One region of the Streptomyces sp. NPDC002926 genome, then DNA from elsewhere that is predicted to be linked to it. Evidence: riboswitches for the same ligand, from Rfam matches in the RefSeq annotation. Region 1 holds a riboswitch; the other holds the start of a gene.

Evidence for each region. A riboswitch is a leader RNA that binds a small molecule or an ion and turns the genes downstream of it on or off. The one in region 1 is predicted to bind glycine.
Region 2: linked by a shared signal. The riboswitch ahead of gcvT (glycine cleavage system aminomethyltransferase GcvT) and the one ahead of gcvP (aminomethyl-transferring glycine dehydrogenase) in region 1 are both predicted to bind glycine.

The regions. Positions count from the first base shown of each region.
Region 1 is NZ_JBSFUK010000025.1:62,036-73,382, forward strand. It holds gene ACWDZ6_RS27240 (PadR family transcriptional regulator) at 1-229, opposite strand, end outside; gene ACWDZ6_RS27245 (PhzF family phenazine biosynthesis protein) at 368-1,189, shown strand; gene ACWDZ6_RS27250 (CPBP family intramembrane glutamic endopeptidase) at 1,295-2,095, opposite strand; gene ACWDZ6_RS27255 (hypothetical protein) at 2,259-2,597, shown strand; gene ACWDZ6_RS27260 (glutamate-cysteine ligase family protein) at 2,632-4,143, opposite strand; gene ACWDZ6_RS27265 (hypothetical protein) at 4,626-5,213, shown strand; gene ACWDZ6_RS27270 (DUF5999 family protein) at 5,500-5,706, shown strand; gene gcvP (aminomethyl-transferring glycine dehydrogenase) at 5,781-8,666, opposite strand; glycine riboswitch at 8,844-8,941, opposite strand; gene ACWDZ6_RS27280 (PRC-barrel domain-containing protein) at 9,056-9,490, shown strand; partial or broken gene ACWDZ6_RS27285 (DNA polymerase IV) at 9,421-10,887, opposite strand; gene ACWDZ6_RS27290 (MerR family transcriptional regulator) at 10,926-11,347, opposite strand, start outside.
Region 2 is NZ_JBSFUK010000026.1:44,448-55,794, reverse strand. It holds gene ACWDZ6_RS27555 (ABC transporter substrate-binding protein) at 1-1,312, opposite strand, end outside; gene ACWDZ6_RS27550 (ABC transporter permease) at 1,420-2,418, opposite strand; gene ACWDZ6_RS27545 (enhanced serine sensitivity protein SseB C-terminal domain-containing protein) at 2,854-3,645, opposite strand; gene ACWDZ6_RS27540 (enhanced serine sensitivity protein SseB) at 3,769-4,539, opposite strand; gene ACWDZ6_RS27535 (AAA family ATPase) at 4,712-5,380, opposite strand; glycine riboswitch at 5,562-5,659, shown strand; gene gcvT (glycine cleavage system aminomethyltransferase GcvT) at 5,808-6,932, shown strand; gene gcvH (glycine cleavage system protein GcvH) at 6,991-7,368, shown strand; gene glyA (serine hydroxymethyltransferase) at 7,392-8,654, shown strand; gene ACWDZ6_RS27515 (L-serine ammonia-lyase) at 8,809-10,176, shown strand; gene ACWDZ6_RS27510 (STAS domain-containing protein) at 10,356-10,748, shown strand; gene ACWDZ6_RS27505 (EF-hand domain-containing protein) at 10,860-11,075, opposite strand; gene ACWDZ6_RS27500 (GNAT family N-acetyltransferase) at 11,261-11,347, shown strand, end outside.

The DNA of each region.
Region 1 (11,347 bases):
GCATCGGCCGGTCCTTCAGCAGCGCCAGGATCGAGGCACGCACGTCACCGCGCCGCGCCCTCCCCCGGCCGCCGCCACGACCGCGTCCGCCCCCGAAAGGCCCGCCGAACGGCGGCCCGAACGGACCGAATGCCGCGCGCCGCCCCTCGAAGTCGCCCCGACCCTGATGGCCGGGCCCGCAGTGCCCATGCCCGTGTTCCTGTCCTTGACCGTGTCCATGTGAACGCATCGCTACGCTCCTTCCATCGTTGATCTGTCGCGATGCGTCAACGATATATCGGAATGCATCGCCTGGCAACGCCCAATCGGTCCAACAACCCCGAATTGGCCTTGGCCTGCGGCTTTGGCCGGCCCCTACGGTCACGGCATGCGGATTCGAATCGTCGACGCTTTCACCGACCGTCCCTTCGCCGGAAACCCCGCCGGAGTCCTGCTGCTGGACTCCGACCGCTTCCCCGCCGACTCCTGGCTCCAGCAGGTGGCGACGGAGGTGAACCTTTCGGAGACCGCCTTCGCCCATCCCCTCCCCTTGGGCGGCGAGGCCGACTGGGCGCTGCGCTGGTTCGCACCGGCCGCCGAGGTCAGCATGTGCGGACACGCCACGCTGGCCACCGCGCATGTCCTGCACACCACGGGCACCGCGAGCGGCACGGTGCGCTTCGCCGCGCGCTGCGGCATCCTGTCCGCCACCGCCCACGAGGACGGCACGCTCACCCTTGACTTCCCCACGTCCCCGCTCACCCCGGTCGACATCCCGGACGGCGTCGCCGACGCCCTGGGCGCGAAGGTGGTCTCCGTCCATGACACGGGCGAACACATCGGCGATCTGGTGGTCGAGCTGGCCGACGAGCGGACCGTGCGCACGCTGACGCCGGACTTCCCCGCTCTCGTGGCGCACTCGGAGCGCGGCATCATCGCCACGGCCGCCGCCGAGGACCCCGCCTCCGGCTACGACTTCGTCTCGCGCGGATTCTTCCCGCGGGTCGGCATCGACGAGGACCCGGTGACCGGCAGCGCGCACACGGCCCTCGCGCCGTTCTGGTCGGCGCGCCTCGGCCGCGGCGAACTGACCGGCCTCCAGGCCTCCGCCCGCTCCGGCCTGGTCCGCACCTCCCTGCGCGGTGACCGCACCCTGCTGACCGGCCGGGCCGTGACCGTCATCCACGGCGAACTGCTCACCGCACCCTGACACCGGCAAACGCCAGGCCGCGCGCAGCAAGGGGGATACGGGAACAGGGTGTACGGGAAAGGGGCGTACAGGCACTCGCCGTACGCCCCTCGAGCCCGCCCCCGGTCACGGAGTGGGCAGCCACCCCACCTTCCCGGCCAGCAGCCCGTAGCCGACGAAGGCCACGATGTCCAGCAGCGCATGGGCCACCACCAGCGGCCCGACCCGGCCCCACCGCCGGTAGAGCAGCACAAACACCACACCCATCACCATGTTGCCGACGAAGCCGCCGATGCCCTGGTAGAGGTGGTACGAACCGCGCAGCACCGAACTCGCCACCAGCGCGGCCATCGGCGTCCAGCCCAACTGCCCGAGTCTGCGCAGCACATACCCGACGACGATCACTTCCTCCAGTACGGAGTTCTGGATCGCCGAGAGGATCAGCACCGGGTACTTCCACCACACCTCGGGCAGCGCTTCGGGCACCACGGTGAGGTTGAACCCGGCGGCGCGCGCCCCAAGGTAGAACGCCAGCCCGGCGCTGCCGATGCCCGCCGCGATCAGCGCGCCCCGCCCCAGGTCGGACCAGGGTCTGGTCCGGTCGAAGCCGATCGAGCGCAGACCGGCGCCCTCCCGCAGCAGCAGATGCGCGACGAGAAGGACAGGCACCAGTGCCGTCGCGATATCGAAGAGCTGCCAGGTGAGATCGAGCCACGGCCGCCCGGGGGCGTACGACTTGTTCAGCGTCGCCGCCTGGTCCTTGAGTCCGCCCGGTTTCGTCACCGACCCGATAAAGCTGATCAGCGACGAGACTCCGCTCGCGCCCAGCGAGATGGCCAGTACGAGGAGCGTCTCGGACCGCAAGATCCTCCGCGACATGCCCTCTTGAGGAAGAGAATCAGCCACGCGTCCCGCCTCCGCCTGCACGCCTGCCTCCAGTTGAGTAATCCCGCCTCATCCCCATCCTCGCCCCGCCAGGGTCTCGAAAGCAGGTGCGAAATTCGCGTGCGACAGGCCGGGGGACGAGCGTCACCGAGATGACGCCGGTCCCCTTTTCCTCAGCTCACCGTCCAAGGAGGGGCGTCACCGCATGGGACGTCACAGCTTGCCCGACGACGAGACGACGGACGCAGGCAGGTCCCGACCGCGCGTGCGCCGCCGCACGGTCCCCATCGCCACGATGCTCGTCGTCGCGGTGGCGGCGGGGGCGCAGGTCGCCGCGCGGCGCGGCCGAATCTCCCGGCTGAAGGAGCTCACGGACCCGAAGCGCCCGGTGCCGCTGATCGCCATCGCCGGCGGCCCGGCACCGGCCGACAGGACGTCGACCCGATCGCCGGATCGCCAGGGCGGCGGGCGGCGATGGCCGGCGGCGGGCGTACCAGGTGAGCGACCTCGCCGAGATCCATCCGGGCCGTGGTCCTCACGGTGATCGTCGCGGTCGGGCAGACGGGGGGACGAGCCGCTCAGGAGTGAGGGCCGGGGAAGCCGACCGGCCAGGTATGCACCGGATCGCCCTCGTGCATCAGCTCGCAGTAGCGGCGGGTGGTCGCGGCGAGGGCGGCGTCCCGCTCCAGCCCGGCCTCCAGCGCCCGGTGGTAGGTATCCGCCTGCCACGAGGCCCCGTTCACACGCAGTCGGCACCGCTCCTCGATCACGCCGAGGTAGAAGTCGCGGTCCGCGGGCTCCACGTGCCATGCGTCGAGCCCCGCCGCGGCGAGCGGCAGCAGTTCGTCGCGTATGAGCTTGACGGCCGGCACCCGTGTGATGCCGCCGCCTCGGCCGGGACGCGGCCACAGAAGCTCCGCGTCGATGCCGCGGTGGCACGCGGTGTCGAAGTTCTCGGCCGCGACGGCGAAGGGCAGCCGGGTCCACACCGGCCTGGCCTCCTCGGCGAGGGCGCGCACCAGCCCGTAGTAGAAGGCGACATTGGCGATCACATCGGTGACCGTGGGGCCGGCTGGCAGCACGCGGTTCTCCACCCGCAGATGCGGTACGCCGTCGGCGACTCCGTACACCGGCCGGTTCCAGCGGTAGACCGTGCCGTTGTGCAGGACGAGTTCCTGCAGCCCGGGCACACCGCCGTCGTCGAGCACCCGCAGCGGGTCCTCGTCGTCGCAGATCGGCAGCAGCGCCGGGAAGTAGCGCAGATTCTCCGCGAAGAGGTCGTAGGCGGAGTCCACCCACCGCTCGCCGAACCAGGTCCGGGGCCGTACGCCCTGTGCCTGGAGCTCGGGCGGGCGGGTGTCGGTGGCCTGCTGGAACAGCGGTGGGCGCGACTCGCGCCACAGCTCCTTGCCGAACAGGAAGGGCGAGTTGGCGCCGACCGCGACCTGTACCGCGGCCACCGCCTGCGCGGCGTTCCACACATCGGCGAAGCGTCCGGGTGTCACCTGGAGGTGCAGTTGCACGGAGGTACAGGCGGCTTCGGGAGCGATGGACGTCGAGGTACAGCTCAGCCGCTCCACGCCCTCGATGTCGAGCGCGAAGTCCTCGCCGCGTGCGGCGACGATCTGGTCGTTGAGCAGCGTGTACCGGTCGACGTCCGAGAGGTTCGCGGAGACCAGGTCGTGCTGGGCGAGCGTCGGAAGAATTCCGATCATCACGATCCCCGCGCCGACCTCGTTCGCTTTTCGGTGGGCATATCCAAGGCCGGTGCGCAGCTCTTCGGCGAGTTGATCGAGCACGCGCCCGGCCAGCCGGTGCGGAACGATATTTACTTCCAGGTTGAACATTCCGAGCTCGGTCTGGAAATCATGGCTCGCGATCCGCTCCAGCACTTCCTTATTAATCATCCGCGGCAGTCCGTCGGCACCTGCGAGATTCAGCTCGATCTCCAGACCCATGAGATTTTTGGGCCGGTCGAACCTCTTCTCGGCCAGCAGCCGCCCCAGTCCCGCGAGGCACTGCTGCAGCTTCCTCCGGTACCTTTGCCGATCGGACAGGTCAGCTCCGCCTGCCACGACCTTCTCCCCCATCGAAGCGTCCCTCCTCGAGTGGGCACCACAGAGCATCGACCGCTCGCCTCACCGACGATAATGCCCAGACTGACTGATCTATAACGCCCCGCGTTCAGCGCGCGACCGGTAGTGTGGGCAGAGGCTCCAGTGGCACATTCCTTAGGCATGGTGCAGTACGCAGTTACCACTGCCCGATGCCTGGTGAAAAACACCGACCGGTTCCAGCCGTCCGCGCCGAAGAGAAAATCCCAGGCCGCGGCCCCGCCTTCACGAAATATCGGTAGAAAGGCCGCCGGAGAAGGGCCTGATACCACCTTGCCGGAAATACGTGCGACCGCTAGCAGAAACACTGTGAGAACACGTGTCGTATAAACTCGGCAAACGAGGTAGAGAGTTGGCGCCCGGTGGCCTTTCCGGCCCCCCTCTGGCCCCGCACGCTGACAGTGCCGTCCGCACCTGCCCACGCTCCAACGTGTCTCCGAAGTGAGAGGCGACCCACCATGCCGCTGCATGTCCCCCCGGCTCCCGCGCCTGCCCTGCGCACCGTCCTCACGGCGCTCGGTTCTCCCACCGCCGTCCGCGAAGCCCGCACACCCGCTCTCAGGTCCGCCCAGGGCCCGCTGAGCCCCGAACTCCCGCTACCCGTCCACGTACTGGACCAGATCGTGCCGAGCGGCGGCGCCCCCTACACCCGCCTCGCCGGCTGGCGCTTCCTGATCCGCAGCGGCGAACGAGCCGTGGCCGCTGCGGAGACGATGCTCACCCCCGACGGCTGGGCCTTCTCGCACTTCTTCGAAGGCCCCTACCTCAGCTCCACCGAACGGGCGCTGCGCCAGGCCGAGTCGATGCACACCCCTTTCCAGCCGCGCCTGCTGTCCATTCCCGAGCTCTACATGCTCACCCTCTGGCTGCACGGCGACACGGACGCCGACGCCTCGGCCGGCACCCCCCGGCCGACGGACGTACTGGTGCCGCTGGCTCCGGCGCCACCCGGCATCGCGGCACACCGTCCGCACCGCGTCGCCGATCTGCTGCCCGTGATGACACTGCGGCTCGCGCCTGCCCCGCTGCTCGGCTCACCCGCCTGAAAACCGCACGTCGCGCCCCGTGACCAGCCGGTCGCGGGGCGCACGTCTGCTCCATCCGGACTAGCCCATACCGGCCCCCCTGAACCACCCGAAAGGACAGTGGAGTTGAGCTGAACCGTCCGCCTGGGTGATACGTCCTTAACCAGTAAGAAGAGCTGCCGCGAAATCCCTGCGGATTGACGCCCGTGGGGCAACACTGGGAGCCGACCGACAGATACGGGGGGCGGCCATGAACACCTCATCAAGCCGCAGGACACTCACTACAACGCAGCGAGAGAACCCACCCATGTGCCAGCACCAGCCACTCTGCCCTACATCCGACTCAGCCGACCGGGAAGCGGCCCGACTCGTGGCGCACCACCCGGAGCAGGGCTGGAGCCTGCTGTGCAACGGCGTCCTGCTCTTCGAGGACACCGGTGAGCTTCTGCCGGACGGGCAGATCATCGCTCCGCACCGGGCACGGGAGACCGGGCAGGTGATGACGGCCGCCTGAGGCGCCGTCGGTACGACAAGGGGGCCGGCCGGAGACTTCTCTCCGCACCGGCCCCGACGCATGCGCTCCCCGCGTCAGTTGTCGTACTCGTCCAGCGGCGGGCAGGAGCAGACGAGGTTACGGTCGCCGAACGCACCGTCGATCCTGCGCACCGGCGGCCAGTACTTGTCCGCGGCGCTCACTCCGGCCGGGAAGACGGCCTCGTCCCGGCTGTAGGCGTGCTCCCACTCCCCGCCGAGCGCCGCCGCCGTGTGCGGGGCGTTGCGCAGCGGGTTGTCCTCCGCGGGCCACTCGCCCGAGGCGACCTTCTCGATCTCGCCGCGGATCGCGATCATCGTGTCGCAGAAGCGGTCGATCTCGTTCAGGTCCTCACTCTCGGTGGGCTCGATCATCAGTGTGCCGGCCACCGGGAAGGACATCGTCGGCGCGTGGAAGCCGTAGTCGATCAGACGCTTGGCGATGTCGTCGACGCTGACGCCGGTCGCCTTCGACAGCGGCCGCAGGTCCACGATGCACTCGTGCGCGACCAGGCCGGCCGGGCCCGTGTAGAGCACCGGGTAGTGCGGCTCAAGGCGCTTGGCGATGTAGTTGGCCGCGAGCACGGCGACCTGCGTCGCGCGCTTGAGGCCTTCGCCACCCATCAGACGTACGTACGCCCAGGAGATCGGCAGGATGCCCGCCGAGCCCCACGGCGCGGCCGAGATCGGCCCTACGCCCGTTTCCGGTCCCGCGGTCGGCTGGAGCGGGTGGTTCGGGAGGTAGGGGGCGAGGTGCGCCCGTACCCCGACCGGGCCGACGCCCGGACCGCCGCCGCCGTGCGGGATGCAGAAGGTCTTGTGCAGATTGAGGTGCGAGACGTCGCCGCCGAACTTGCCCGGCTTGGCGAGACCCACCAGCGCGTTGAGGTTGGCGCCGTCGACGTACACCTGGCCGCCGGCGTCGTGCACCTGCGCGCAGATGTCGGCGACGTGCTCCTCGAAGACACCGTGCGTGGACGGGTACGTGATCATCAGCACGGACAGCTCGTCGCGGTACTGCTCGATCTTGGCGCGGAGGTCCTCGATGTCCACCTCGCCGTCGTCGGCGGTCTTCACCACGACGACCTTCATGCCCGCCATCACGGCGCTGGCGGCGTTGGTGCCGTGCGCGGAGGAGGGGATGAGGCAGATGGTGCGCTGGGCGTCGCCGTTGGCGCGGTGATACGCGCGTACGGCGAGCAGGCCCGCGAGCTCGCCCTGCGAACCGGCGTTGGGCTGGATGGACACCGCGTCGTACCCGGTGACCTCGGCGAGGCGCTCCTCCAGCTCATGGATGAGCGTGAGATACCCGGCGGCCTGCTCGACCGGGGCGAAGGGGTGCATCTGCCCGAACTCCGGCCAGGTCACCGACTCCATCTCGGTGGTCGCGTTCAGCTTCATGGTGCAGGAGCCGAGCGGGATCATGCCGCGGTCCAGCGCGTAGTCACGGTCTGCGAGCCTGCGCAGGTAGCGCAGCATCGCGGTCTCGGAACGGTGCTCGTGGAAGACGGGGTGCGTGAGGTAGTCGTCGGTCCTCAGCAGGGCCTGAGGCAACGTTTCCGCGGTGGTCGCGTCGAGCGCCTCGACGTCGCCCTCGACACCGAAGGCGGACCAGACTGCGGACAGCTGCTCACGGCCGGTGGTCTCGTCGCAGGAGATGGAGACCTGGTCGGCGTCGACGAGGTGGAGGTTCACTCCGCCCTCGCGTGCGGCGGCCACGACCTCGGCGGCCCTGCCCGGCACCCGGGCGGTCACCGTGTCGAAGAAGGAACCGTGCACGACCTCCACACCGCCGGCCCGCAGTCCCGCCTCGAGCAGCGCGGCATAGCGGTGAGTGCGCTGTGCGATCGACCGCAGGCCCTCGGGACCGTGGTAGACCGCGTACATCCCCGCCATGACGGCGAGCAGCACCTGCGCGGTGCAGATGTTGCTGGTGGCCTTCTCCCGGCGGATGTGCTGCTCACGAGTCTGCAGCGCGAGCCGGTAGGCCCTGTTGCCGTCCGCGTCCACGGAGACGCCGACGAGGCGCCCCGGCAGGCTGCGGGCGAACTTGTCACGTACCGCCATGTAGCCGGCGTGCGGACCGCCGAAGCCCATCGGGACACCGAAGCGCTGGGTGGTGCCGACGGCGATGTCGGCACCCAGTTCGCCGGGTGACGTGAGAAGGGTCAGGGCCAGCAGATCGGCGGCGACCGTGACGATCGCGCCGAGCTCGTGCGCCTGCTCGACGACGGGCTTGAGGTCCCGTACGGCACCGGAGGCACCCGGGTACTGCAGCAGTACGCCGAAGACGCCGCGCTCGGCGATCTCGGCCGGAATGCCCTCGCTCAGATCCGCGGTGACGACCTCGACACCGGTCGGCTCGGCGCGGGTCCGGATCACCGCGATGGTCTGGGGCAGCGCGTCGGCGTCGACCAGGAAGACACCGTCCTTGACCTTGCCGACGCGGCGGGCGAGCGACATGGCCTCAGCGGCGGCGGTGGCCTCGTCGAGCAGCGATGCGCCGGAGGTGGGCAGGCCGGTCAGATCGGCCACCATCGTCTGGAAGTTCAGCAGTGCCTCGAGCCGCCCCTGCGAGATCTCCGGCTGGTACGGCGTGTAGGCGGTGTACCAGGCCGGGCTCTCCATGACATTGCGCAGGATGACCGGCGGCGTGAAGGTGCCGTAGTAGCCGAGGCCGATCATCGGCGCCAGCACCTGATTGCGGTCGGCGAGGGTGCGCAGCTCGGCGAGAACGTCGGCTTCGGTGCGGGCGCCCGGGAGGTTCAGCGCCTCGGCGCTCTTGATCACATCGGGCACCGCGGCGGAGGTCAGCTCGTCGAGCGAGCCGTAGCCCACCTGCGCGAGCATCTTGGCCTGAGCCCCGGCGTCGGGCCCGATGTGGCGCTGCTCGAAGGGGGTGCCTCGCTCCAGTTGGGAGAGCGGAATGCGGTTGGCGGTCATTAAGGAGGCCTCCTGGTCAGACACGACCTACGAGGGGCACCACGGCGCGGATGCCCGGACGGCCTCCCCCTCTGTCATCTCAACCTGAGAGCTTCACCGACGCGCACAGGGCACGCCGACTTTCACCGTCGGTGAGAGCGGATGCCGTCCGACGCCCGCCCTGCTTTCCAGAGTGACCTCGTCCGTGCGGTACAGGGGCCTGAGAGATTCCGGGGAGGATTTGCTCCTTCGGCGCCGCCGGTACTTTCACCGGAGGACTCTCCCGCACGGGGTCAGCAGCCGTTAGCCAGCCTACCAGCGCGCCTCGTCGTCGATCGCTCGAGTGGCCGATACCTCCGATGTGCACTTTTGTAGTATTTAAACACCAGTTGCGACCTATTGGAGGGACCGTGCAGACCGATATCGATCCGCGCAGCCTGATCGGCCGCAAGGCGTTCGACAGCCATGGCACCAAAATCGGGACTGTGGACGAGGTGTATCTGGACGATGCGACAGGGGCGCCCGAGTGGGCGGCCGTGCGCACGGGCCTCTTCAGCCGGGACGCCTTCGTCCCGCTCGAGCCCAGCAAGGTCGTCAACGACACCCTGCGCGTCCCGTACGAGCGCGCGCTGATCAAGGATGCCCCCGACTTCGGTGTCGGCCGCCATCTCTCCCCCGAGCAGGAGCTCCAGCTCTACCACCACTACGGACTCGAACTCCCCGAAGCTCCCGAGACGCCTGCCGCCTCCTCCGACCCCTCGGGCCCGTCCGACGGGGACTCCGGCTCCGGCCCCGGCTCCCGACCCGACCGGGACTTCGGCCGGCTGGCTGGCCGGGAGGACTGAGCGGCGTCCGCTGCCGCAGGCGGTGCCACCAGCGGCAGCGGATCGCCCGGCTCCAGGTCCGGGTCGTCGACCATGAAGGTGCGCACCCGCCCCGGCCGCCGCGACCACGGCTCCTCGAACCGCACCGTCACCCGCCCCACCCCGCTGCCCTGCACCCACCCTGCCCCGTACTCGGCATGCCGTACGTCATGCCCGGCCGGCCAGCGCCGCTCGGCGGGCGGCTTTTGTTCCGCACCTACGGTGCCGGCCCCTTCGCCGGCCCGTTCGCCGGCCTCGTGCGGCTCCGGATCGCCGTCCGGCTCCCCGGCCTCGGCCTGCTCACCGGCTGCGGCCTGGGCGAACAGATCCTCCTGCGTGTAGTCGGCGAGCCCGGTCACGCCCACTCCCAGCAGCCGAACCCCGCCCGTGGTGTCCACAGCCTCCAGCAGCCGCCCGGCGGCCTCCCGCACCACCGCGGGGTCGTCCGTCGGCCCGCGCAGCGTCTCGGAGCGCGTCAGCGTCGAGAAGTCGTACCGCCGTACCTTCAGCACGATGGTCCGCCCCGAGTGCCCGGACGACCGCAGCCGCTGCACGCACCGCTCGGCAAGCCGCTCCACCTCGATCCGCACCCGTACCCGGTCGTGCAGATCCACATCGAAGGTGTCCTCCACCGACACCGACTTCGCGTCCCTCTCGGCCACCACCGGCCGGTCGTCGCGCCCCACCGCCATCCGGAACAGCGAGGCTCCGTGTGCCTTGCCCAGCAGACGTACGAGCTCGTCCTCGCCCGCCTCCGCCAGATCGGCCACGGTCGTCATTCCGGCCCGCCGCAGATGCTCCCCGGTCGCCGGCCCGACCCCGGGCAGCGTACGCACGGACATCGGCCCGAGCAGCTCTCGCTCCGTGCCGGGCTCGATGAGGACCAGGCCGTCGGGCTTTGCCTGCTCGGAGGCGATTTTGGCGAGCATCTTGGACCCCGCGAGCCCGACCGAACCAGTGAGCCCCGTGACCGCTCGGATATCGGCGCGCAGCCGCTCACCGGTGGCCCTGGCCGACGCCGAGTCGTCGGCCGAGCCGCCCGCCTCCAGGTCCACAAAGGCCTCGTCCAGGCTCAGCGGCTCCACCAGCGGCGAGAGTCCGCCCAGCAGTTCCATCACCTGCTCGCTGACCGCCCGGTAGAGGGAGAAACGCGGCACGAGATACGCGGCGTTCGGCGCCAGCCGCCTGGCCTGCGCCATCGGCATCGCGGAGTGCACACCGAACCGTCTGGCCTCGTACGAAGCGGTGGCGACGACTCCGCGCGGCCCGAGCCCGCCGACCACCACCGGCTTCCCGCGCAGACTCGGCTTCGCCGCCTGTTCGGCGGCGGCGAAGAAGGCATCCATGTCCAGATGCAGAATCGTCGGCGCGGTTCTCACATCTCCGATGCTGCCCTACGCCACTGACAACGGAGGCGTCAGACGGCCCGGTCGCGCCTGCGTCTGGCCAGCTCGTCGGCGGGATTGTTCCCGACCAGGGTCTCGCCGGTGTCGACCCGCTCGCCGTGCAGTTGCGAGAGCGCGGCCTCGACATCCCGCCACACCACGCCCACGGCGATCCCGAAGACGCCCTGGCCGCCCTGCAGCAGATCGACCACCTCGTCGGGCGAGGAGCACTCGTAGACCGTCGCGCCGTCGCTCATCAGCGTCATACGTTCGAGATCGGTGAAGCCGCGGGCTCTCAGATGCTGCACCGCGGCACGGATGTTCTGCAGCGCGACGCCGGTGTCCAGGAAACGCTTGACGATCTTGAGGACGACCACGTCGCGGAAGCTGTAGAGCCGTTGGGTTCCGGAGCCGTACGCCGACCGCACACTGGGCTCGACCAGGCCCGTACGCG
Region 2 (11,347 bases), on a different contig from region 1:
CCGTGGCGACCTCGACCGGCTTGTTGTTGCGCACCGCGATGGTGGTCTTGAAGCCGTTCGGCTGGCCACAGGCCTTCAGCGCCGCCTTGGCCTTCTCGACGTTCGGCTTGCCGTCGTTCTTGAGGACCTCGTACGGGTCGTACGACGGGTCCGAACCCTTGATGCCCGCGGGGAGCATGTTCGGGGCGATGTCGCCACCGGCCTGCGGGCCGCCACGGGCGGTCTGCAGCGACTTGTGGTCCGCGGCGTAGATGACCGCCTTGCGGCACTCGACGTTGTCGAACGGCTTGACCGTCTGCGGGAAGACCGCGTAGCGGATGAAGCCGGTCTGGCCGTTGTCGAGGTTGTCCTTGTGCTTGCGCAGGGCGGTGGTACGCGCCGCCTGGCCGATGCCCGTCGCGTTGATGTCGACATCGAAGTCGCCCTTGAGCAGGCGCTTGTCCATGTCGTCCGCGTTGGTCATGAAGGTGACCGTGATCTTGTCCGGAAGCGCCTTGCGGATGGTGTCCGAGGCGGGCTTCCAGTTGGTGTTGCGGGACAGCGACATCGACTTGTTCGGCGCGTACGAGTCGATCTTGTACGGGCCGTTGGAGAAGGGCTTGAGGCCGTACTTGGAGGCGGTGTCCTTCTCCTTCTTCACCGGAGAGGCCGCCGGCATGGCGAGCATCTGCTCGAAGTCACCGTTCGGCTTCGGCAGCTTGAAGACGATGGTCTTCGCGTCCGGCGTCTCGATCGCCTTCAGGCCGAGCTTGTCCGCGGCCTTGTCCTTGTACGGACCCTTGTACTCGGTCTTCGGGTCGAGCACCTGCATCAGGTAGACCGGACCGCCGGAGATGACGTCCTGGGCCCAGGTGCGCTCGATGCCGTACTTGATGTCCTGCGAGGTGACGGGCGTGCCGTCCTCCCAGGTCACGTTGTCCTTGAGGGTGTACTTGTAGGTCTTGCCGCCGTCCGATATCTCAGCCTTCGCGGTCGCGAGGTCCGGGACGAGCTCGGTGCTGCCCTGGCCCGGCGCCGCCTTGAAGCTGACGAGCTGGCGGGTGTAGTAACGGGCGAAGTCCCACATGAAGCCGTAGTAACCGCGCTGCGGGTCCCACGAGTCGGCGTCCTGCGTGCCGACGAACTTAAGCGTGCCGCCCTTGGTGTCGGACGCGTTGGCGACCTTGCCAATGCCGGCGTTGAAGCCGGCCGCCTTGCCGGCGCCGTCCTTGCCGTCGTCCTTGCCGCCACATGCCGTGGCGGTCAGCAGGGCCGCGAGCACGACAGCCGTGCCTGCGGCAAGCCTGCGCTTCGACGTGCGATTGGTTGTCACGATGCTCGCAACCTCCGTAGTAGTCACTGCCCTTGAGGGCCGTGGTTCTGGGCTATTGCTCCTGGCGGCTTCGACAGGGGCGGTGTGTCCGCAGGGACGTGTGGGGGTCAGCGGGACCCCTTCGGGTCCAGCGCATCTCGTACGCCGTCACCGAAGAGATTGAAGGCCAACACGGTGACGAAGATCGCCAGGCCCGGGATGATCATGAACAGCGGATCATCCTCGTAGGTGCGCACGGCCGACGAGAGCATCTCGCCCCACGACGGAGTGGGCGGCTTGACGCCAACACCGAGGAAGCTCAGGGCGGCTTCCGTCAGGACGTTGGTGGGGATCATCAGCGTCGTGTAGACGGTGATCGGGGCCACCAGGTTCGGCAGCAGCTCCCGGAAGAGGATGTACGTACGGCCCGCACCGAGGCTGCGCGCCGCTTCGACGTACTCCCGCTCGCGCAGCGAGAGCGTCTGCCCGCGCACGATCCGGCCGATGTACGGCCAGCCGAAGAAGCCGATCACCAGGACGAGGACCGCGATGCGCAGACCCGAACCGGAGAAGCCCCACAGTTCATTCGGGACGACCGAGATCAGGGCGATGATGAAGAGCAGCTGCGGGAAGGCCAGCAGCAGGTCCATCACCCGGCTGATCGCCGCGTCGACCCAGCCGCCGAAGTAGCCGGCGACGACTCCGAAGACGGTGCCCAGGGTGACCGCGACGAAGGCGGAGAGGAAGGCGACGAGAAGCGAGATCCGCGCGCCGTAGACGATTCGGCTGAAGACGTCCCGGCCGTTGACCGGCTCAACTCCGAAGAGGAAGTCGGAATTGATGCCACCCCAGTCACCGATCGGGGTACCCAGCAGCGGGTCGATCGCATCCTCGTGGAGCTCCTCCGGCGGGTGGCCGAGCAGGCTCACGATCAGTGGAGCGAATATCGCGACCACGATCAGGAGGAGCACCACGAAACCGCCGACAAGTGCGACCTTGTCACGCTTCAACCGGATCCAGGCGATCTTCCAGGGCGAACGCCCTTCGATGGCCTTCTGCGGGACATCGGCGGCGACATCGACGGCCGCGGTTTCGGCCGCGCTCGTGTCGTGCAGTGGTGCCGTCATCGTGGTGGGGACCCCTCTCGGCCGGCGGTGACCGACCCATGCCCGCCGCTGTAGCGGCTTCGTTCACATCAGTGGTGCAGTTGTGTGTGTTGCGAGGAATGTTCGAAAAGCTGGTCGTACACAGGACCGAAGGGTCCTTGTTGCCGGGAGTCTTCAACGCTGCTGCGATCAGCCGCCAGACCCCTCGGGGAATGTTTGCTCAAACGTGATGAGGGGAGGGGGTTTCCGTTATACGGACGGAGCCACCGACTGAGCGGAACGCCAAATATCGCAAATGGGGCGAAAGTTGACTGTTGTGCCGCCATGCGGACGAGGGCGGCTCTTCGATTACAAGGCGTTCGAAGCCTCAGCGCACACAATCCCACCCCAAGTGTGGAGTTGGGGCATGGAATCAGCAGGTCAGGCCATGAGCGTCAGGGTGCTGCCACGGCCGGCTCAGCGGCCGTGCGGCGGCGGATAGCCGTAGCCACCGCCGGCGGGCGCGCCGCCGGCATGGGCCTCACGGTCGTAGAACGGGCGGGCGTTGGCCCGCAGCCACATCGTGACGGGGTCGTACTCGTCGGACATCGCGACGGTGGAGACCGGCAACCCGTCCGGTACCGCGGCGATCGACTGCTGCATCATCGCCCGCACCGTGTCCACGGACTGCCTGCTCGTGTCGTACAGATCGAGCCCGATGGCGAGATACGGGGCGCCGAGCGCGGGCTGCACCCAGGCGCGGCGGAGCGAGCGGATCGCATGCGTGCGGTGGGCATTCTGGGCGAGCAGGCCGTAGAAGTGCGGTAGCTCGATGGCCGGTTCGGACAGTCGCAGCGGTCCTGCGGGCATCCGGTCGAGGCCGGTGGCGATGCGGCGCAGATCCAGCCAGGGGATGCCGACGCCGCCGCCCGGCGCGTGCGGGTTGAGCCAGATGCCCCAGCGGTCCGGGTACAGCGCGCGGGCGATGTCCCGGCCGGTGACCACCTCGTGGGCGCGGTTCCAGCCGGAGACGGAGAGCTCCTGGGCGGAGGTGACGCAGGGCGCGTAGCCGACGCCGTCGACCTCCATGTTGCCGTACTGGGCGTCCGACGATCCGGCCTGGCCGTGCCAGAGCAGCATCCAGACCTGGCCGTTCGACGGGTCGGCGATGGCGTGCAGCAGCGCCTCGTACGCGTCGTAGCGTCCGGGAGTCACCTGGCGCAGCATGTGCTCGACCTGCCCGGCCGCCGCGGTGCCTGACGCACTCACCCTGGTTCCGCCCCTCTTCGATGCCTCTTCGATGCAGCAACACCACAGCCGCCCCGGGCACACGAGTGCTGCGGTAAGGCCATCAAACCAGCTTAATCGGCAGTCCTGACACCGACTTGACGACTACATGTGCGGCCGTTCGTAGAAGGGCCGCACCCGCTCCAGCATCCATGCTCCGACCGGGTCCTGGGCGGCATCCAGCAGTACGAGGTTGACCGGCCAGCCCACCTGGACCCGGCCGAGCGCCCGGCCGAGCGCGTCCATCGGGGCATTGCGCTCGGCGGCCTCCCAGGAGGAGAGCTGGACACCGATGAAGAGGGCCGGCGGGTCGCCCTCGATGGAGGCGAGCGCGCGACGGGCGGTGAGGACGACGCCGGAGGCCTCGAACTCCTCGGCCGCGGCGGCGAGGAAGTCGACCGGCTCTTCCTGCCAGTCGGGCTCGAAGAGCCGGACCCGGCCGCCGCTCGCGGGGCCGTCCAGCGGTGTACGTCCCACCCGGCACAGCTCGGCGACCGCGGGCGGCGGCAGCGGCGCGCCGACCGTACCGCCGGGATTCACGGCGATACCGAGCTGCGGAGGCAGCCCGCGGGCGAATTCCCGCGCGGGCGCGACGGTGAAGGAGACATGGCTGCCGACGCACTGCAGATACTGCTGCTCGGAGCTGAAGACCGGGACATACGGAGCGCCGTCGATCTCCATCGTGGGCAGATCGAGATCGGGGCTGTCGGGTCCGCCGCCGTTGGGCAGCGGCACCCAGATATGACTGCGGCCGAGCACCTCGACCAGCCGGCCGCCCGCCGAGGGGTTGCCGAGCGATGCGCCGAGCACCTCTTCCAGCTCGTTCCCCGGCCAGCCGGACGACGGATACGGATGGGTCTGCTCCGGTATCTCCATGTGCGGTCCTTCTCCCCCGGCTTCCACGGCTGCGCGCCACGAGCCTAACTCCGCGGTCCGACGGACATGAACCGGGGCTCCGTGCCGGACCCCGCTCCTCAAAGGCCTCAGAGGCTGAGTCCCAGCCCCGCGCGCACCGCCCTACGGCTTCTCGAAGCCGTCGCGCACCGCCCTACGACTTCTCGAAGCCGACCCGCGCCAGCACCCCCGCCGCGTCCCGGTCCAGCAGCACCGCCGAAGCGCAGCCCGCCGGCAGCCGGCCCGCCTCCGCGTCGCCGATCAGATGCCCGACCGCGCGCCGGTGCCGGGCGAAGGCGTAGCCGGAGACTCCCCGACCCCGCTCGCGCTGGCCCTGTCTGGCGACCTCGGGCGTGACGTCGAGCAGCACCAGATGGAGACCGCTCCCGCGGCGGCGCGCCACGCGGGCCAGCCAGCGCCGCACCCAGGTCTGCGTACCGCAGTCATGGACGACGACACTCTCGCCGGAGCGCAGCGCCCGCCTCAGCCCGGCGTAGTGGGCGATCCGTACGAGCGGGCGGTAGACGGCGTACGGCAGCAGCCGCGGCATCAGGGCCTCCCAGCGGTCCCGGGTGTCCTGCGAGTCGATGACACGGCCGCGCGCCGCGCGGCGGATCAACGTGGACTTGCCGCTGCCGGGCAGGCCGGAGACGACCACCACATCACCGGCGGCGAAGACCAGACTGTGCGGACTGCGGCCCGAGCGGTCCCTGAGGTCGCGCAGTATGGCCTCGGGCGCCCCTCGCAGTTCCCGTGCGGACACGTCCGGCCGGGCGGGCACCCCCGCGGTCGTCGCACAGGCACCGGACTGCTGCAACGTCATCACCCTCCCCCATGTCGGGTCACGCTCACCCTTGCCCATGAAGTGTAAAGAATTGGTAATGCGACACAACCTATTCGCAGCTGCGGGCCACTTCGGGCAGGCGCGGCCGCGTTCCGGACCACACGCACCACTCTGGCGCGATGCGTGCAATGATGTGCCCGCCAACTGCATACCGGCCGCTTGAATCCACGCGGGAGAGTCCTGGCCACTGTGTGCGCCGGGCGCCGAAGGAGCAAGTCCCTCCCTTGAATCTCTCAGGCCCCGTACCGCGTGTGATGAGGCAGATCTGAAAAGCGAGCCGCTGTCGAGTGGCTCCACCCAAGGTGCAAGTCACGACCATCAATACGTGTGGTCGGGACGAACCTCTCAGGTTCCGATGACAGATGGGGAGGATCGTCCTCGCCGGCCTGCCCTGGGAGCCACATCTATGAGTCACGCCCCCCGTCTGACTGCCCTCGACGCCCTGCACCGCTCGCTGGGCGCGACCATGACCGACTTCGCGGGCTGGGACATGCCGCTGCGGTACGGCAGTGAGCGCGACGAGCACAACGCCGTACGCACCAAGGCCGGTCTCTTCGACCTGTCGCACATGGGCGAGATCACCGTCAGCGGACCGCGTGCCGCCGATCTCCTCGACTTCGCGCTGGTCGGCAACATCGGCGGAGTGGCCGTCGGCCGCGCCCGCTACACCATGATCTGCCAGGAGGACGGCGGAATCCTCGACGACCTGATCGTCTACCGCCTCGGCGAGACGGAGTACATGGTCGTCGCCAACGCGGGCAACGCCCAGGTGGTGCTGGACGCGCTGACCGCCCGCGCCGAGGGCTACGACGCCGAGGTACGGGACGACCGCGACGCGTACGCGCTCATCGCCGTCCAGGGCCCGGAGTCCCCCGGCATCCTCGCATCGCTGACCGACGCCGACCTGGACGGGCTGAAGTACTACGCCGGCCTGCCCGGCACGGTCGCCGGCGTCCCGGCGCTGATCGCCCGTACGGGCTACACCGGCGAGGACGGCTTCGAGCTCTTCGTCCAGCCGCAGTACGCCGAGAAGCTCTGGCAGGCGCTGACCGAGGCGGGCGCGCCCGTCGGTCTCGTCCCGGCCGGTCTGTCCTGCCGCGACACGCTCCGCCTGGAGGCGGGCATGCCGCTGTACGGGCATGAGCTGACCACCGCGCTGACCCCGTTCGACGCGGGCCTCGGCCGGGTCGTGAAGTTCGAGAAGACCACGAACGACGGGCGTTTCGTCGGCCGCGAGGCACTCGAGGCAGCCGCCGTGCGCGCCGAGTCCAACCCGCCGCGCAAGCTCGTCGGCCTGATCGCCGAGGGCCGCAGGGTCCCGCGCGCCGGCTTCTCCGTGGTCGCTGGCGGCCAGGTCGTCGGCGAGGTCACCTCCGGTGCGCCCTCCCCGACCCTCGGCAGGCCGATCGCCATCGCGTATGTGGACGCGACGCACGCCGTCCCGGGCAGCGAGGGCGTCGGCGTCGACATCCGCGGCACCCACGAGCCGTACGAGGTCGTCGCGCTGCCGTTCTACAAGCGCCAGAAGTGATCGTCCGCACCTTCACTCCGTTCACCAGCACTCCCCCGCGTACAGGAGAATTCAGGCCATGAGCAACCCCCAGCAGCTGCGCTTCAGCAAGGAGCACGAGTGGCTGTCGGCCGCCGAGGACGGCGTCTCGACGGTCGGCATCACGGAGCACGCGGCGAACGCACTCGGCGATGTGGTGTACGTCCAGCTCCCTGAGGTAGGTGACACGGTGACCGCGGGCGAGACCTGCGGTGAGCTGGAGTCGACCAAGTCCGTCAGCGACCTGTACTCCCCGGTCAGCGGTGAGGTCACCGAGGCCAACGAGGACGTCGTCAATGACCCGTCACTCGTGAACTCCGCCCCCTTCGAGGGTGGCTGGCTCTTCAAGGTGCGCGTCAGCGAGGAGCCGAAGGACCTGCTCTCCGCCGACGAGTACACCGAGTTCTCCGGCAACTGACCACGACCACGACAGGGATCGAGATGTCGCTTCTCAACGCCCCTCTCCATGAGCTGGACCCGGACGTCGCCGCCGCTGTCGACGCCGAGCTCCACCGCCAGCAGTCCACCCTCGAGATGATCGCCTCGGAGAACTTCGCTCCGGTCGCGGTCATGGAGGCGCAGGGCTCCGTCCTCACCAACAAGTACGCCGAGGGCTACCCGGGCCGCCGCTACTACGGCGGCTGCGAGCACGTCGATGTGGTCGAGCAGATCGCGATCGACCGCGTCAAGGCGCTCTTCGGCGCCGAGCACGCCAACGTCCAGCCGCACTCGGGCGCCCAGGCGAACGCGGCCGCGATGTTCGCGCTGCTGAAGCCGGGCGACACGATCATGGGTCTGAACCTCGCCCACGGCGGGCACCTGACCCACGGCATGAAGATCAACTTCTCCGGCAAGCTGTACAACGTGGTCGCGTACCACGTGGACAGCGAGACCGGCCAGGTCGACATGGCCGAGGTCGAGCGCCTCGCCAAGGAGTCCCGTCCGAAGCTGATCGTCGCCGGCTGGTCCGCGTACCCGCGCCAGCTGGACTTCGCGGCCTTCCGCCGGATCGCGGACGAGGTCGGCGCGTACCTGATGGTCGACATGGCCCACTTCGCGGGCCTGGTCGCCGCCGGTCTGCACCCGAACCCGGTGCCGCACGCCCATGTCGTCACCACCACCACGCACAAGACCCTCGGTGGTCCCCGCGGCGGCGTGATCCTGTCGACGCAGGAGCTCGCCAAAAAGATCAACTCCGCGGTCTTCCCCGGTCAGCAGGGCGGTCCGCTGGAGCACGTCATCGCGGCGAAGGCAGTCTCCTTCAAGGTCGCGGCGACCGAGGAGTTCAAGGAGCGCCAGCAGCGCACCCTGAACGGCGCCCGTATCCTCGCCGAGCGCCTGGTCCAGGCCGACGTGACCGAGCACGGCGTCTCCGTACTGTCCGGCGGCACGGATGTGCACCTGGTCCTGGTCGACCTGCGCAACTCCCAGCTGGACGGCCAGCAGGCCGAGGACCGCCTCCACGAGGTGGGCATCACGGTCAACCGCAACGCGATCCCGAACGACCCGCGGCCGCCGATGGTCACCTCGGGTCTGCGGATCGGCACCCCGGCGCTGGCCACCCGCGGTTTCCAGGACGAGGACTTCCGTGAGGTCGCCGACATCATCGCCGAGGCGCTGAAGCCTTCGTACGACACGCAGGCGCTGAGCGCCCGGGTCTCGGCCCTGGCCGCGAAGCACCCGCTTTACCCTGGCCTGAAGTAATTCCGTACGCTTTTGTACGAACTCACGGGGCACCGCGCACACTGGTCAGTGCGTGCGGTGCCCCGCACCAGGTACCGCCTCGGTACCGCCCACGCACCGCCCTCTGCACCACCCCGGCAGACAAAGGCGTCTACCAACCCCCTAGGAGTCTTCCGTGGCCATTTCGGTCTTCGACCTGTTCTCGATCGGCATCGGCCCGTCCAGCTCCCACACCGTCGGCCCGATGCGCGCGGCCGCCCTGTTCGCGCGGCGGCTCAAGAACGAGGGCCTGATGGCCCACACCGCCGCCATACGCGCCGAGCTCTTCGGCTCACTCGGCGCGACCGGCCACGGCCACGGCACCCCGAAGGCCGTCCTGCTCGGTCTTGAGGGCAACTCTCCCCGTACCGTCGACGTCGAGACCGCAGACGCCCAGGTCGAGCGCATCCGCACCGGCCGCCGGATCAATCTGCTCGGTATGCACGAGATCGACTTCGACTTCGACAAGGATCTGATCCTGCACCGCCGCAAGGCGCTGCCGTACCACGCCAACGGGATGACGATCTTCGCGTACGACGCCCAGGGCGGACTCGTCCTCGAGAAGACGTACTACTCGGTGGGCGGCGGCTTCGTGGTCGACGAGGACGCCGTCGGCGAGGACCGGATCAAGCTCGACGACACCGTGCTGAAGTACCCCTTCCGTACCGGCGACGAGCTGCTGCGGCTCGCGCAGGAGACCGGTCTTTCGATCTCCGCGCTGATGCTGGAGAACGAGAAGGCCTGGCGCACCGAGGACGAGATCCGCGAGGGCCTGCTCGAGATCTGGCGGGTCATGCAGGCCTGCGTCTCGCGCGGGATGTCCCGCGAGGGCATCCTGCCCGGCGGCCTCAAGGTCCGCCGCCGCGCGGCCAACTCCGCCCGTCAGCTGCGTGCCGAGGGCGACGCACTGGCCCGCTCCATGGAGTGGATCACGCTGTACGCGATGGCCGTGAACGAGGAGAACGCCGCGGGCGGCCGCGTCGTCACCGCACCCACCAACGGCGCCGCGGGCATCATCCCGGCGGTGCTGCACTACTACATGAACTTCGTGCCGGGCGCGGACGAGGACGGCGTGATCCGCTTCCTGCTCGCCGCCGGAGCGATCGGCATGCTCTTCAAGGAGAACGCCTCGATCTCCGGCGCCGAGGTCGGCTGCCAGGGCGAGGTCGGCTCCGCATGTTCGATGGCCGCGGGTGCGCTGGCGGAGGTGCTCGGCGGCACTCCCGAGCAGGTCGAGAACGCGGCCGAGATAGGCATGGAGCACAACCTCGGCCTGACCTGCGACCCGGTCGGCGGCCTGGTCCAGATCCCTTGCATCGAACGCAACGGCATGGCCGCGGTCAAGGCCGTGACGGCGGCGAAGATGGCGATGCGCGGTGACGGCAGCCACAAGGTCTCGCTCGACAAGGTCATCAAGACCATGAAGGAGACCGGGGCGGACATGTCGGTCAAGTACAAGGAGACCGCGCGCGGCGGCCTCGCGGTGAACATCATCGAGTGCTGATCAGCAGCTATAGAGCGCACGTCAAGACAGTCCGCAGGAATTCACCCACAAGGGTGAGTTTTCCGAGCTCCGAACGTTTCTTCTCCGCCGCGGGCCCGAGCCTCCGCATTAGTCTCACAGCCTGTTCACCCAAGCCCCCGGTGATCAGATCGGGCACTACCCAGCAAGGAGAAACCCTGATGTCCGAGGGGCTGACGTCCAGGCCGTACGGGTTACTCGCCACGCTTCCAGAAGCGTACGGCCGGGTCTACCGACGGCAGGAACGCACCGTCGTCGAGCTGCGTGGCGAGATCGACATCGCCGCAGTGACGGTGATCGGCGCCTATCTCGATGTGGTCACCTCGGTCCGCGCCCACGAAGTGGTCGTCGACCTGACGCATGTCGAGTTCCTGGACTGCTCCGGGCTGGCGCTGCTCTGCCGGGCCCGACGGCGCACCACGGAGTTCGGCGGCCGCCTGTGCGTGGTCTGCGCCCGGCCGACGATTCTGCGCGTCTTCAAGGCGGGCGGCGTGCTGGACGTGCTCCGTACGCTGCCGACGCTGGACGCGGCACTGGCGGCGCAGGGCGGATGAAATCCGGGCGGTCCCCGGCCTGGCCGGGGAGCCGCTCCGGTGCGTCAAGGCCTTGCGCGGCTCTGACGAGGCCCTGAGGCCCTGTTCGGCTCAGGCCCTGTTCAGCTCTGTTCAGGCCTTGTTGAGCGAGGCCCAGAATTCGTCGAAGGTCAGCTGACCGTCGCCGTTGGCGTCCTTCGTCCTGATCACTGCCTCGGCGACCGTCTCGGTGACATGGAAGTCGCCCAGCTGAGCCATCACGCTCTTGTACTCGCTCGCCGTGATCAGGCCGTCGCCGTCCAGGTCGTAGCGCTCGAACGCCCTGCGCGCCTCTTCGATGTCCGCCACTGCTTCCGCCCCTCCTTGGTGCATTACTGACGGGGTCAGATTAACCGCCCCGATGAGCCCTCACGGCAGCGGCCGTCCGATCGAAGGCGGCCGCGGCTCCTGTCGCACCCTTGAGCACTCCGCGTACGTCCTCCAGGGAGGGCCCGGGTTCGGGTGGAGGCTCACGTCGCGGAGAGGGAGACGAGATGAGCAAGGCACTGGCGGAGATCCTGGCCGCGGCAGCACGCGGGAAGTTCCCGCCGCCGGACGGATCCACCACCGTGATCGGTCAG